2 regions of the Clostridium sp. JNZ X4-2 genome follow, and region 1 is predicted to be linked to the other one. Evidence: predicted binding sites of a transcription regulator. Region 1 holds the regulator's gene; the other holds the start of a gene.
The links. The regulator HrcA, encoded in region 1, represses chaperone genes, less so after heat shock. The targets are predictions, from matches to a motif close to TGTTAGCACTCNNNNNNNNNGAGTGCTAACA.

Region 1 (7,420 bases):
AAAACAGCAAATGATAAGACAATTGCTGGATCCTTATAAAGAAAACATAATGGTTACACCTAAAGATGTGGATCTGGTGGTGGATTCAATTTCAAAAATCATTGCAAATGCCATAAATATTGCCTTGCAGCCTGCATTGGATCTAAATGACATAAATACCTTCCTGAATTGATGGCATGGGGACAGTAAATTTTACTTCATAATATTATGTATAAAATTTGTAAAAAAGTTCATCCTTTATAATAAGAATTTTATTCTTATCTGGGGGTGACTTTTTTATGAATAGAAAAGCTGTCATAACTGTAGTAGTATTTTGCGGTATAATAATTCTTTCTGGTTTTACAATTATAACCGCAGGACTGCCTAAATTTATAAAGGATAAATCTGACTTTAAAATTAATTATACTCCATCACCTTTTGACTTCAGTGTAGATGTGGGGAATTATTCGCTATCTGTAAATGACAAAATAGGCAATAATTTCAAAAATGGATCTCAAAAAATTATAAACGTCATAGGCGGGAAAATACATTCTGGAACTTCCTATATAATAGATACAACCCAAGGTGCATTTCAAAATATAGAGAATCGGTTTAAGAAATAATGTGCTTTTAACTGCAGGGTGATTATGATATAATTTACTGTAGTTGTTTATTGTGGAGAAATTTCATCAATATTGGAGGAAATAATATGCAGAGTGAAAGACAGAAACATATAAGAAATTTTTCTATAGTTGCTCATATAGATCATGGTAAATCTACCCTTGCAGATAGACTGATTGAAAAAACAGGAACCCTTACTGAAAGGGAAATGAATTCCCAGGTACTGGACAATATGGAGTTGGAAAGAGAACGGGGAATAACTATAAAGTCTCAGGCAGTAAGGCTTATATATAAAAGAACTGACGGAGAAGAATATGTTTTAAATCTTATAGACACACCAGGTCATGTAGATTTTAATTATGAGGTTTCAAGAAGTTTGGCAGCTTGTGAAGGGGCTGTTTTAGTAGTGGATGCAACTCAGGGTATACAAGCCCAGACTTTGGCAAACTGTTATCTGGCCATGGATCATGATTTGGAAATTGTACCTGTAATAAACAAAATAGATTTACCCAGTTCAAGAGCGGAAGAAGTAAAAGAGGAAATAGAGGATGTTATAGGAATAGATGCAGAGGATGCACCATTGGTTTCTGCAAAAACAGGATTGAATATAGATCAGGTTTTAGAAGCCATAGTAAATAAGATACCATCTCCAGAAGGAGATGAAAAGGCACCTTTAAAAGCTCTTATATTCGATTCAAATTATGACAGCTATAGAGGTGTAGTTTGTCATATAAGGGTAAAAGAAGGGTGCATTAAACCAGGAGAAGAAATAAAGCTTATGGCTGCGGGTAAAATTTATGAAGTAGTGGAAACAGGAGTATTTGTTCCGGGTTTTATGCCCAGGGAGGAATTGAAAGCAGGAGATGTGGGATATTTTACCGCCTCCATTAAAAATGTAAGGGATGCCCGTGTAGGAGATACAGTAACTGAAGCTAAAAGGGAGGCTGCGGAACCATTAACGGGATACAGACCTGTAGTTTCTATGGTATACAGTGGCATATATCCTGTAGATGGGGCAAAATACGGTGAATTGAAGGAAGCTTTGGAAAAACTTCAGGTTAATGATGCAGCATTGTGTTTTGAACCGGAAACATCTATAGCTTTGGGATTTGGATTTAGATGTGGATTTTTAGGCCTGCTGCACATGGATGTTATACAGGAAAGAGTGGAAAGGGAGTTCAATTTAGAAATAATAACCACAGCACCCTCCGTTATATACAAGATACATAAGACGGACGGTACCTTGATAGAACTTACCAATCCCACTAATATGCCTGATGTGTCAGAAATAAAATATATGGAAGAACCCATAGTAAAGGCATCTATAATAACTCCTTCAGAATATGTGGGATCCGTTATGGAACTTGCACAGAGCAGAAGAGGAAATTTTAAGGATATGCAGTATATAGAAACCACCAGGGTGTCTTTAAACTATGATATCCCGTTAAATGAGATAATATATGATTTTTTTGACGTACTTAAATCCAGGACAAGAGGATATGCTTCTCTGGATTATGAATTAAAAGGTTATAAAACTGCCGAATTGGTAAAATTGGATATACTTTTAAATGGAGAAACTGTAGATGCCCTGTCCATGGTTGTTCCTCAGGAAAGAGCTTATGAAAGAGGTAGGGGCATAGCTGAAAGGCTGAAGGAAATAATACCAAGACAGCTTTTTGAAATACCAATACAGGCTGCCGTGGGAGGAAAAATTATAGCCAGGGAAACTGTTAAGGCTATGAGAAAAGATGTACTTGCAAAATGTTATGGGGGAGATATATCCAGAAAGAAAAAACTTCTTGAAAAGCAAAAAGAAGGGAAGAAGAGAATGAGGCAGGTAGGTTCTGTAGAAATTCCCCAGGAAGCTTTTATGACCATACTTAAGACGGAAGACTAATTAGGGAAGATACCTATATATTTTTAGGAAGTGTTTTTATGGACAGTGTTGAAAAGACAACTATGGAGGAATCAGCATCTATATATATACATATACCCTTCTGCAAAAAAAAGTGTCTTTATTGTGATTTCCCGTCCTACAGCGGCAAGGAAGAATTTATGTGGAACTATTCAAAAGCATTGGCTAAAGATATAGGTCTTATAGGAGACAGAACTGTAAAGACCATATTTATAGGTGGGGGCACTCCTACCTATTTGTCATTAAAAGCATGGAATAATATATATAAGGCTGTGGAAAAATTAAATGTAGAAGATAATCTGGAATTTACAGTAGAAGGAAATCCAGGTACATTTACAGAAATAAAATTAAGTTTTTTAAAAGAGATGGGAGTCAACAGATTGAGCATAGGGCTTCAGGCCTGGCAGAATTCTATGCTTGAAAGAATAGGCAGAATTCACACTATAGGTGATTTCTTAGAGGGATATGGAATGGCAAGAAAATTAGGATTTTCAAATATAAATGTAGATCTCATGTTCGGGCTTCCGGAGCAGACTTTAAAAGATTGGGAAGATTCCTTGAAAAATGTAGTGAGACTGGGCCCGGAGCATATATCCTGCTACAGCCTTATAGTGGAGAAAGGTACTGCTTTTTACAATATGTACAAAAACAATGAATTGATACTTCCGGGAGAGGAAGAAGAAAGACAGATGTATGATTTTGCGCTGGAGTTTCTCTCTGAAAATGGATACAATCAGTATGAAATATCCAATTTTTCTAAAAACAGCAGTGAGTGCAGGCACAATCTGGTATACTGGAATCTGGAACCTTATATAGGCTGCGGAGTCAGTGCCCATTCTTATGTAGATGGGTATAGATATAGAAATACATGGGATATAGAAGAATATATTTTGGAAGGAATCCAGGGGAAATTCGTAAAATTGGATAAACATAAGAATTCTATTTGTGATGATATGGAAGAATTTATGTTTATGGGTCTTAGAAAGATAAATGGAATTTCCATGAGAAACTTCAAATATAGATTTGACAGAGATATTTATTCAGTGTATGGAAGCATAATAAATAAATATATAAAAAAAGGAATATTGGTAGTGGATGGAGATAGGATGTATCTAAATAAGAGGGGAATAGAAGTATCTAACAGTGTGATGTGTGAATTTATTTTGACCTAATATTAATTATATTAGATATTTTGAGTAAACTTGAGAAAATAATATGAATTTCCGTATAAATCATGTAAACTATACTATTTATTTAAATAATATAGTTTATATGGTGTTGACAAAAAAAATTATGAGTGATATTTTTTAATCATAGCATTAGCACTCAGTAGTAATGAGTGCTAATAAAGAGGTGATATTATGGAAATGGATGAAAGAAAAATAAGAATACTTCAGGCAATAGTAAATAATTATATAAATAGTGCCGAGCCTGTTGGATCCAGAACCATAGCTAAAAAGTATGACTTGGGGGTAAGTTCTGCAACTATAAGAAATGAAATGTCGGATCTTGAAGAAATGGGTTATTTAGAGCAGCTTCATAGTTCTTCAGGGAGGATACCCTCCAATAAAGGTTATAGGTTGTATGTAGATAAACTGATGCAGATACCAAATTTGACTCCAGAAGAAATGCATATAATAAAAAGTCAAATTATAAACAATGCTTTATTTGAAGTTGATAAAATAATAAAGCAGGCTATTTGCCTTCTGTCAGAGCTTACAAGACTTACCTCTATAGTTAGGGCACCTTCTGTAAAAAAAGGTCATATAAGGCATATACAGTTGGTAAATATAGAATCTAACAGCAACATTCTGTTAGTGCTTATAATCGACAGCGGGATTGTAAAGAATAACTTTATAAAAATTAAGAAAGCTATTTCCGATAATACTCTTATTAAACTGAGTAATATATTAAATTCCAGATTAAAAAATTTATGCGCTGATGATATAGACTTAGAAATTGTAAATAATCTTAAGTTGGCTCTAAAAGGATACGAGGATATAGTGGATGAAATAGTTTATGTTTTATATGACAGGCTCAATGATATAGATAATTCAGAAATATATATGCAGGGAGCTACAAATATATTTGATTATCCAGAATACAAGGATATAGAAAAGGCAAGAGAATTTTTATCTATGTTGGATAATAAGGATAAGGTAAGTAGTTTGTTAAACAGTGCTTCAAGTATTTCAGTAAAAATAGGAAGTGAAAATTATATAGCAGGTGCAGAAGACTGCAGTGTAATATCTGCAGTATACAGTTTAAATGAAAAGCCAATAGGAGAAATTGGTGTAATAGGACCTACAAGAATGCCTTACTCCAAGGTTATATCTGTATTGGCAAATGTGGTAAAGGAAATGAATTATATTTTAAGCCACGCCTATTCTGATGGAAAATAAAAAAATTTTTAAAATAAAGCAATGGTTTAACAAAGTTCAGTTTATTTAAATATCAATAAAATGTTGGATTGGAGGAAATGCCTAAATGTTAAAGGATGAGGATATGGATGCACAGGATATTAAAAAAGAATGTGCTGAAAAGGAAAATAGTTGCTGTGGAGAAGATAAAAACTCTGCAGAAGATGAAAAAGTTAATTTAGATGAGGAATTACAAAAATCTGATAAGGAAAAGGTAAATGATGAAACAGAAGTAGATTATGAAGAAAAAACAGAAGGTAAAACGGAAGTAAATGATGATGCAAATGATGAAAAAGCAGATGAACTTAAGGAGAAAAGAATAAATCTGGAGAAAGAATTAAAAAAAGAGAATTTTAAGTTAAAGGATGAAAACAATAAAATTATGAATGAGATTAAAGCCCTTAAGGATAGACTTTCCAGAACCAAAGCAGAGTATGATAATTTTAGAAAAAGAACATCGAAAGAGAAGGAAGGTATTTATTCTGATGCATGTAAAGATATATTGAAGGAAGTTTTACCTGTATTGGATAATTTGGAAAGGGCAGTAAAAGTGGAGGGAAATACAGAGGATTTAAAAAAAGGTGTAGAAATGACAGTGAAACAATTTAACACTGCACTTGAAAAATTGAATGTGGAGGAAATTCCTTCTGAAGGGGAGTTTGATCCTAATGTCCACAACGCAGTTATGCATATACAAGATGACAGTTATGATAAAAATTCCATAGTAGAAGTATTTCAAAAGGGATATAAAAGAGATGACAAAATAATAAGGTACAGCATGGTGAAAGTAGCAAATTAAGTTTAAATAAAGAAAATGTTACTAAGATAATTTCAACCGAGTTAAATTTAGGAGGTAAGTTAACATGTCAAAAATAATAGGTATTGATTTAGGAACAACGAATTCTTGCGTTGCAGTTATGGAAGGTGGAGATCCAGTAGTTATAGCAAATTCTGAAGGTTCGAGAACCACTCCATCAGTAGTGTCCTTCCAGGCAAATGGTGAAAGACTGGTAGGTCAAGTAGCTAAAAGGCAGTCAATAACAAATCCAGATAGAACTATAATGTCAATAAAAAGGCAGATGGGAACAGACCATAAGGTAGATATAGATGGAAAAAAATATACACCACAGGAAATATCATCCATGGTACTTCAAAAAATAAAGTCAGATGCGGAAGCTTATTTAGGAGAACCTGTAACTGAAGCAGTTATAACTGTACCAGCATATTTTAACGATAGTCAAAGGCAGGCAACTAAAGATGCTGGAAAAATAGCAGGACTTAATGTTCGTAGGATAATAAATGAGCCTACAGCTGCATCTCTTGCTTATGGAATGGATAAAATGAACACAAATCAGAAAATATTTGTATATGATCTAGGCGGAGGTACTTTTGATGTATCCATACTAGAACTTGGTGATGGTGTATTTGAGGTTAAAGCCACAAATGGAGATACACATCTTGGCGGAGATGATTTTGACCAAAAGGTAATAGATTATATAGCAGATACTTTTAAAGCTCAAAATGGAATAGATCTGAGAAATGATAAAATGGCACTTCAGAGATTAAAAGAAGCTGCTGAAAAAGCAAAAATCGAGTTATCATCTTCTACACAGACGAATATAAATCTGCCCTTTATTACAGCAGATGCCAATGGGCCAAAGCATATAGACATAAATTTGACCAGGGCAAAATTCAATGAATTAACTGAAGATCTGGTAAAAAGAACTATAGAACCTATGAAGAAGGCATTGAATGATGCCGGAGTAACCATAAATGATATAAATAAAATCATATTAGTAGGAGGATCTACAAGAATACCAGCTGTTCAGGAAGCAGTTAAAAACTTTACCGGCAAGGATCCATCAAAGGGAGTTAATCCGGATGAATGTGTAGCAGTAGGAGCAGCTATTCAGGCAGGAGTATTGACTGGAGATGTAAAAGATGTATTACTTCTTGATGTAACACCACTTACTCTTGGAATTGAAACTTTAGGCGGGGTGGCAACTCCGCTTATCAATAGAAATACTACAATACCGGCTAAGAAGAGCCAGACATTCTCAACTGCGGCAGATAATCAGACTTCTGTTGAAATTCACGTAGTTCAAGGTGAAAGACAGATGGCGGCTGATAATAAGACCCTTGGAAGATTTACTCTTTCAGGCATAGCTCCGGCTCCAAGGGGAATTCCTCAAATTGAAGTTACATTTGATATAGATGCCAATGGTATAGTAAATGTATCAGCTAAAGATAAGGCAACTGGAAAAGAAGCAAATATCACAATTACGGCTTCCACTAATTTAAGTGATGATGAAATAGATAAGGCGGTAAAAGAAGCTGAAAAATTTGAAGAACAGGATAAGAAGAGGAAAGATTCCATAGAAATCAAAAACAATGCGGATCAAATTGTATATCAGACTGAAAAAACATTAAAGGATCTGGGAGATAAAGTTTCAGGCGAGGACAAGAAAAATGTAGAGGAGAAAGC
Region 2 (7,420 bases), 1.3 Mb from region 1:
GAAACATGTCTGCTAAAACAGGAGAAAAGATATCAGAATATGTAAATGTGAAAGGAACAGAAATAGACCTTCCGGTTACAATTATTTGCGGGGAAAAAGAGGGAAAAACTGTGTTTATCTCCGGAGGTGTGCATAATGCAGAATATGGAGGAATAGAGACAGCTATCGAGCTGGCCTCTGAGATTTTGCCCTGTCAATTGACGGGAAATCTTTAGGTGGAAGTTTAATCTTTGTATCACCTAGGTGTGGAATCCTGCTGCTTTATATGGCACTTTTGTCTTCGGTATCACTGGTAATATGGTCGGCTTTGTATAAATACAACAAGGTCTGCAGAATAGCTGTATACAGTTTTATGATACCTGTGTTTGGAGTCATATTATCGGCCATTTTACTTGGAGATTCCATATTGAAGGTGAAGACTCCGGGAGCATTGGTTTTAGCCTGTATTGGTATATGGATTGTTAATGGTAATGAAAATTAATATGGAATTATACTCAGAATATCTATTTCTTCATGTAAATATTTATATTTTTATATATATTTGACCAAGAATGCTTGCAAAACATTACTGTAACATTATTTCGTTTTGAGCGCTCTTTTACTATTTCAGCCATGTTGTGTCCTATGTAATCTGTAAGAACCATTACTAAATCCATATTTGATGGAATAATTATTTTTCTGTCACCCTTTTTTCTCCCAGTTACATGTATTATTTTATTAAATCCATTTTCTCTTAACTTGTTTTTTATGCTTGCAATTCTGTCTCCGCCCACTACTAAAATCCCCATTAGTTATACCTCCAATTTGCATTTTATTTTTATAATATAATTAAAAAAGCTATTTTCCTTTAATAAGAAAAATAGCTTTTGATAACAATTTTTTAAAATTAGCATTTTTCTTATCTTTCAAAGTGATCCAATTCACTTTGCAGGAATTAACACCGGTACATATAATATGTCCGGTTGTCGGGTTTCAAAGGGCCAGTCCCTCCACCGCTCTTGATAAGAGAACATTATTAAATTATATAAATTTTATTGTACTACAATGTGATTCACAGTGCAAATAAATATTGAAAATTATTTTTACCAATACAGATTTCATGATGTTTAAAATGATGGTGAGGGAAAAGTGGACTAAAGGGATGAATTAGGAATTTTACAAATTCTCATAATAATACTATGAATTTCTATTATATGCTTCTTTGAAATGTATAAACTAATATAGAGGAGATGATATTTATGTCTAGAAGAAATAAAATACTGGTTCCGGAAGCTAGAATTGGTATGGAAAAATTAAAAATAGAAGCAGCCAGGGAACTGGCTGAAAAGAACAGAGATCCTAATGCAGTAAATAATTTTTCCATAGGCGGACAGATGGTTAAAAAAATGGTTGAAAAATATGAAAAAAAATTAAAATAATATTAAAAGCCCGTCCCAAGAGGATAGGGCTTTTTAACTTCATTCAATTTATTTATAAATGTGAATCAAGTCAGCTGGAAAATAATTTTGATTTTTCAGTTACCTTCCATTGTTTTTTCAATGTTTAAAATAAAATCACTGGCTTTTATATCTAAACTTTTGCAGATTCTAAAAATGATATTTAAAGTAGGATTTCGCTTCTGGCGCTCGATCATGCTTATATAAGTTCTATCAATATTACATTTGTGAGCAAGATCTTCCTGTGATAATCCACATTTTATTCTGCGGTTTTTTAAAGTTATAGCAAGTGCACTTTCTAATGTCACGTAAACCACCTCTCAAATTTAATTTTAAAAAAAATGTTGCAAATTGTCATCATACTATAGTCTACAGCAGAGAATTTTTGTGATATAATTTAAAAGTGTTTTGAATTATAAGCTTTAATTTGTTATTTATTAAGAAAGGCGGTTTGAAATTTACGTGATGGATGATAAGGTAAACGATTTAAGAGAGAGATTGCATAAATTAATTGAGGAAAAGGCAGATTACAGGGAAATATTAAAGGTAAGCCAAAAATTAGATAAATATATAAATCAAGTCCTGAAAAGTACAAGCAGTTAATTATATAAAAAAGCGGAGATCTGCCTTTTTTGAGGTATAGGCAGATAGTGAATGTACTGGATTCAGCAGCAGGCAGCGGACTTGTCAAAAATAATGTTAAAATAGTGAAAGGCCTCATCTCAAAAAGATGGGGCTATATTTCAAATATAATATCTTAATCAAATCTTAATGGGTTTGATAAGTGTTTCTTTAAAAATAAATACTACAATTTAATTATAATGAAAATTAAAAAAATAAGGAGATATTTTACATGAAGAAAAAATATAAAATTTTAATTATAGTATTTATATTGTTTATTGTGGGTATGGTATCTTTAAATGTATTGAGAAAGCCCAACACGGCATTAAATAAAGGAACTGCTGGAATTGCTGTAAAAGTGACGCCAGCAGATTGGAAGGTTAGAAAATTAGATAAACTGCCACAGTTAACCTCAAGTTTTAAAAACAGTAAAGTAATGGATTTACGTTCAAAGGATCTATCAGAAGCTGATATTGGTGGGAAGGAAAAAGAACTTTTAAATTCAAGTTTTGATAGTAAAACAAAATGGCCCCAAAATATCACATCAGTTTTTTTACCTGAAAAAATTATGTCATTAGGGAAAAATCCAGGACTTGGGATAAGGACTGTCCATAATTTGGGAGTAAATGGGAAAAATATTGGTATTGCAATAATAGATCAGCGTCTTCTTGTAAATCATGATGAATATAAAGATAATGTAAAATCTTATGAAGAGCTCCATTGTGGACGTGAGACTTCAATGCATGGAGCTGCAGTAGCTTCAATAGCTGTTGGTAAAAAAACGGGTATTGCTCCAAAATCTGATTTGTATTATATAGGGCAAGATCCTATTGATATATGCCAAAAATCAAAAGCCAATTTTAATTACACTGCTCATGCCATAAACAGAATAATAGAACTCAATAAAAAATTACCTCGAGGTAAAAAGATAAGGGTTATTTCCATTTCAATAGGATGGGGCTCAAGAGATGTGGGTTATAATGAAGTGGTAAAAGCGGTGGACAGGGCCAAAGAAGAAAATATATTTGTAGTTTCATCATCACTTAAAGATACTTATGGATTTAAATTTAATGGGCTTGGAAGAAACCCTCTGTCTGATCCTGATGCTTCTTCATCTTATACTCCAGGTTTATTCTGGCAGAACGAATATTATGAAGGAAAATATAATTTGAATAATACATTGCTTATTCCCATGGATTCAAGATGTACAGCAAGTCCAACAGGATACAAGGATTATGTTTTCTACAGGGAGGGTGGTTGGAGTTGGTCAATTCCTTATATAGCGGGTATTTATGCTCTTTCTTGTGAAGTGAAGCCGAGTATAACTCCCGATGAATTTTGGAGGACAGCACTAAAAACCGGAAGTACCGTTAAATTTGGTAAAAATAGTAAATTATGTAGTTCAGCTAAGATAATTAATCCGCTAAAATTGATTCAAAGTTTAAAAAACAATTCATGAGAATTTTCTATGTTATAATCCTGATAAATAAATTCAGTAGATAAATTTACAAAAACATATTGACAAAGGCAGAATTATTGCTAAAATAAAATTAGCACTCAAGTGATATAAGTGCTAACAAAAAACATTTAAATACTTATCAACTCAAGTATTATTTAAGTTAATACATATTAGATATATTAGATATAATTGAATTGAAAGGAAATGATAGAATGGCTGTAAAAGAATTTAAGGCAGAATCAAAAAGACTGCTTGATTTAATGGTTAACTCAATTTACACAAATAAAGAAATATTTTTAAGGGAACTTATATCAAATGCCAGTGATGCAATTGACAAGAGTTATTATAGGTCACTTGTTGACGAAAATGTCAGTTTCAACAAGGATGATTTCTATATCAGAATTACTGCGGATAAAGAAAAAAGAACACTTGCAATTACCGATACAGGTATAGGTATGACAGAGGAGGAACTTGAAAATAATCTTGGAACTATTGCAGAAAGCGGTTCTTTTGCATTTAAAAGTCAAAATGATATAAAAGACGGAGTGGATATCATAGGTCAATTTGGAGTTGGATTTTATTCTGCTTTCATGGTATCTGATGTAGTAACTGTAAAAAGTCGTTCCATTAATTCGGATAAGGCATATAAATGGGAATCAAAAGGTGCAGATGGATATAATATTGAGCCTTGTGAAAAGGAAACCGCAGGTACTGAAATTATATTAAAGATTAAAGAAAATACTGAAGATGAAAAGTATGATCAGTTTCTAGATGAATATAAAATCAAATCATTGGTTAAAAAGTATTCTGATTTTATAAAGTATCCAATTAAGATGATGGTAAAGAAAAGCAGACCTAAAAAGGATAATGACAAGGAGCAGGAAGATTATTTTGAGGATGAAACTTTAAATAGTATGGTACCTATCTGGAGAAAAAATAAAAATGAATTGAAACCTGAGGATTACGATCAATTCTATATGGATAAGCATTTTGGTTATGACAAACCTCTCAGGGTGATACACTCAAGTGTTGAAGGAGTGGTAAGTTATAGAACTTTGCTTTTCATTCCGGCCAGGGCACCTTATGATTTTTATACAAAGGAATTTGAAAAAGGATTGGAGCTTTATTCAAATGGCGTTTTGATAATGGAAAAATGTGCTGACTTATTGCCGGATTATTTTAGCTTTGTGCAGGGTCTTGTGGACTCAGCAGATCTTTCACTTAATATTTCCAGAGAACTTCTTCAGCATGACAGGCAGCTTAAATTTATTGCAAAAAAAATAAAGGATAAAATAAAAGATGAACTTCTTTTGATGTTTAAAAATGATCGAGAGAAATATATTGAATTTTATACCAGCTTTGGAAAACAGCTTAAATATGGAGTTTATTCTGACTTCGGAGCTAACAAGGAAGTGCTGCAGGATTTACTGATGTTTTATTCTTCTACGGAGAAAAAGCTTGTAAGTCTTGATGAATATGTTTCACGTATGAAAGAGGATCAAAAGTATATATACTATGCAGCCGGTGAAAACATAGAAAAAATTGAGAAATTACCTCAAACTGAACTGGTTAAAGATAAGAGTTTTGAAATATTATATTTTACTGATGATGTGGATGAATTTGCAATTAAAATGCTTGCAAAATATAAGGAAAAAGAATTTAAATCTGTTTCCAGCAAAGATTTGGGTTTTGATTCCGATGATAAGGAAAGTAAAAAAGAAACTGAGGAAAACAAGCAGCTGTTTGATTTTATGAAAGAGGTGCTAAAAGATAAAGTTAAAGAGGTCAGGGCATCCAATAGATTGAAAACCCATCCTGTCTGCCTTGCAAATGAAGGGGAAGTGTCTATTGAAATGGAAAAGGTACTTAATATGATGCCAAATAATCAAAATATCAAAGCAGATAAAATCTTGGAAGTAAATACTAACCATGAGATGTTCAAGGCAATTAAAAAAGCATATGCAGAAGATAAAGACAAATTAAAAATGTATTCCAATCTGCTGTATAACCAGGCACTCCTAATTGAAGGACTTCCTGTAGAGGATCCCGTGCAATTTGCAAATGATGTGTGCTGCTTAATTAAATAATTTATAATTCAATGTTACAGGCTTTGCTTTTATGGCAAAGCCTGTATTTTTATACTTTGCAAATAGATAAATAATAAGAAATCTGAATTAAAAAGTTGTTAGGATAATCAAATTATAACAATGAATATAACAATTATCTCACATTTTTAAAATTCTCTAACAAAATGCCATAACTGGTGTCGTAAGATAAAGGTCTATTTAAGTAACTTTAAGGAACTATTGATAGAAAAATAGACAATTGGTATAGTTATTGCTGTGTAAAATGTTAATAGTAACCTGATTGTTTCTATTTACATGAAAACAATTAAATAGTATACTTATATATAGTAGTAAATTTACTTCTATATATTATACATAATAGTATATTTACTACTAAAGAATTAATTAAAATTCCTTCAGGAAAAATAAAAATATTATTTCTATACTAATTAATAGTAGGTATAAATGAGTATGCTGGATAAACCCTTGAAAACGGTTTAAAAAATATTAATTGTTTTTAAGTTATCAATTTTTAAAGCAGATAAAAGGGGGTGATGTGAAAATAAAAAGCTATGTATAAAAATTTTCACTAAAAAACTTTAAAAAGGAGATTGAAAAAAATGATAAAAAAGATTTGTAAATTAATTACTGGATATTTTCCGGTGTGGGTGGTTATAGGTTCAATTTTATCTTTCATATTCCCGGCTCATGTTAAGCCTTTAAGTGCCTATACTGCTTACTATTTAGGAACTGTAATGTTCTGTATGGGTCTTACCATGACAACTGATGATTTTAAACTGGTATTCTCCCGCCCGCTTGATGTACTCTGGGGTGTGGTACCACGTTATCTTATTATGCCTTTTGTTGCATTTGCAATATCAAAACTGCTGCACTTGCCAGCTCCTATAGCTGCCGGACTTATTCTAGTTGGATGTTGTCCTAGTGCTGTTGCTTCAAATCTTATGACATTTTTGTCAAAAGGGGATGAGGCACTTTCAATTACTGTTTCAAGTGTAAACACTGTTCTGGCACCTATTCTCACACCGGCAATTTTCTTGATGCTTGCAGGTTCAATGGTTAAGGTGAATGCAGCATCAATGCTTCTCAGTATTGTAAAAAGCGTGGTTGTTCCCGTTTTCCTGGGAGTATTAATTCGTAGAATTGCGGATAAACCAGTTCAGAAAGTTGTGGAGTTTGTACCCGTAGCATCTACAATTGCACTTATGTTTATTATAACAACAGGTGTTGCTGTCAATGCTGAAAACCTTGCCAGCGTAGCATTCATGGCCTTTTTAGCAGTAGCACTTCATAATGCGACTGGATTATTCCTTGGATATAATGCTGCCCGCAGATTGGGTAAACTCAGCAAACGTAAATCCAAAGCAATTGCATTTGAAATAGGTATGGAAAACTCAGGACTTGCAGTTACTCTGGCTTTAATGAACTTAAATCCTTTAGCTGCTATTCCAGGTGCAATTTTTAGTGCTTGGCATAATGTTACAGGATCTACACTGGCAACTTACTGGGCTAAAAGAGCAGAGAAAGACGATGCTGAAGATGCCAAAGATGCTAAAAATATTGGAACTGAAAATGGTGTAGTTTAGAAAAATTATGCAAGATGGTATTGATAATATAATTTAAAACTGTATTATATACAAAAAGAAAGATTTGTTGGACTTATATAAAAACTTCAAATAGTACAAAGAGTTTACGCAGCTTATGTGAACGATGCGATTTTATGCATAATATAATTGAAATTTATTCTTATAAGGAGGCTTATTATGCTTGATATAAAAATGCCGGTAATTCATAAAATAGTTACTGAAGAAAGTTGCAGC

Region 2: a site for HrcA is predicted at 3,606-3,636, ahead of htpG (molecular chaperone HtpG). Genes of this name have one in related genera too.

Annotation. Positions count from the first base shown of each region.
Region 1 is NZ_CM142685.1:965,673-973,092, forward strand. Features, by position in the region: gene gpr (GPR endopeptidase) at 1-172, shown strand, start outside; gene ACYUJ6_RS04560 (hypothetical protein) at 279-602, shown strand; gene lepA (translation elongation factor 4) at 689-2,497, shown strand; gene hemW (radical SAM family heme chaperone HemW) at 2,560-3,687, shown strand; gene hrcA (heat-inducible transcriptional repressor HrcA) at 3,877-4,917, shown strand; gene grpE (nucleotide exchange factor GrpE) at 5,003-5,734, shown strand; gene dnaK (molecular chaperone DnaK) at 5,799-7,420, shown strand, end outside.
Region 2 is NZ_CM142685.1:2,250,094-2,257,513, reverse strand. Features, by position in the region: gene ACYUJ6_RS10810 (hypothetical protein) at 1-215, shown strand, start outside; gene ACYUJ6_RS10805 (EamA family transporter) at 191-481, shown strand; gene ACYUJ6_RS10800 (DUF2325 domain-containing protein) at 504-788, opposite strand; SAM riboswitch class I at 896-1,008, opposite strand; gene ACYUJ6_RS10795 (small, acid-soluble spore protein, alpha/beta type) at 1,239-1,418, shown strand; gene ACYUJ6_RS10790 (helix-turn-helix domain-containing protein) at 1,514-1,744, opposite strand; gene ACYUJ6_RS10785 (aspartyl-phosphate phosphatase Spo0E family protein) at 1,902-2,039, shown strand; gene ACYUJ6_RS10780 (hypothetical protein) at 2,069-2,197, shown strand; gene ACYUJ6_RS10775 (S8 family serine peptidase) at 2,290-3,516, shown strand; gene htpG (molecular chaperone HtpG) at 3,729-5,603, shown strand; gene ACYUJ6_RS10765 (bile acid:sodium symporter family protein) at 6,203-7,186, shown strand; gene ACYUJ6_RS10760 (nickel pincer cofactor-dependent isomerase, group 22) at 7,364-7,420, shown strand, end outside.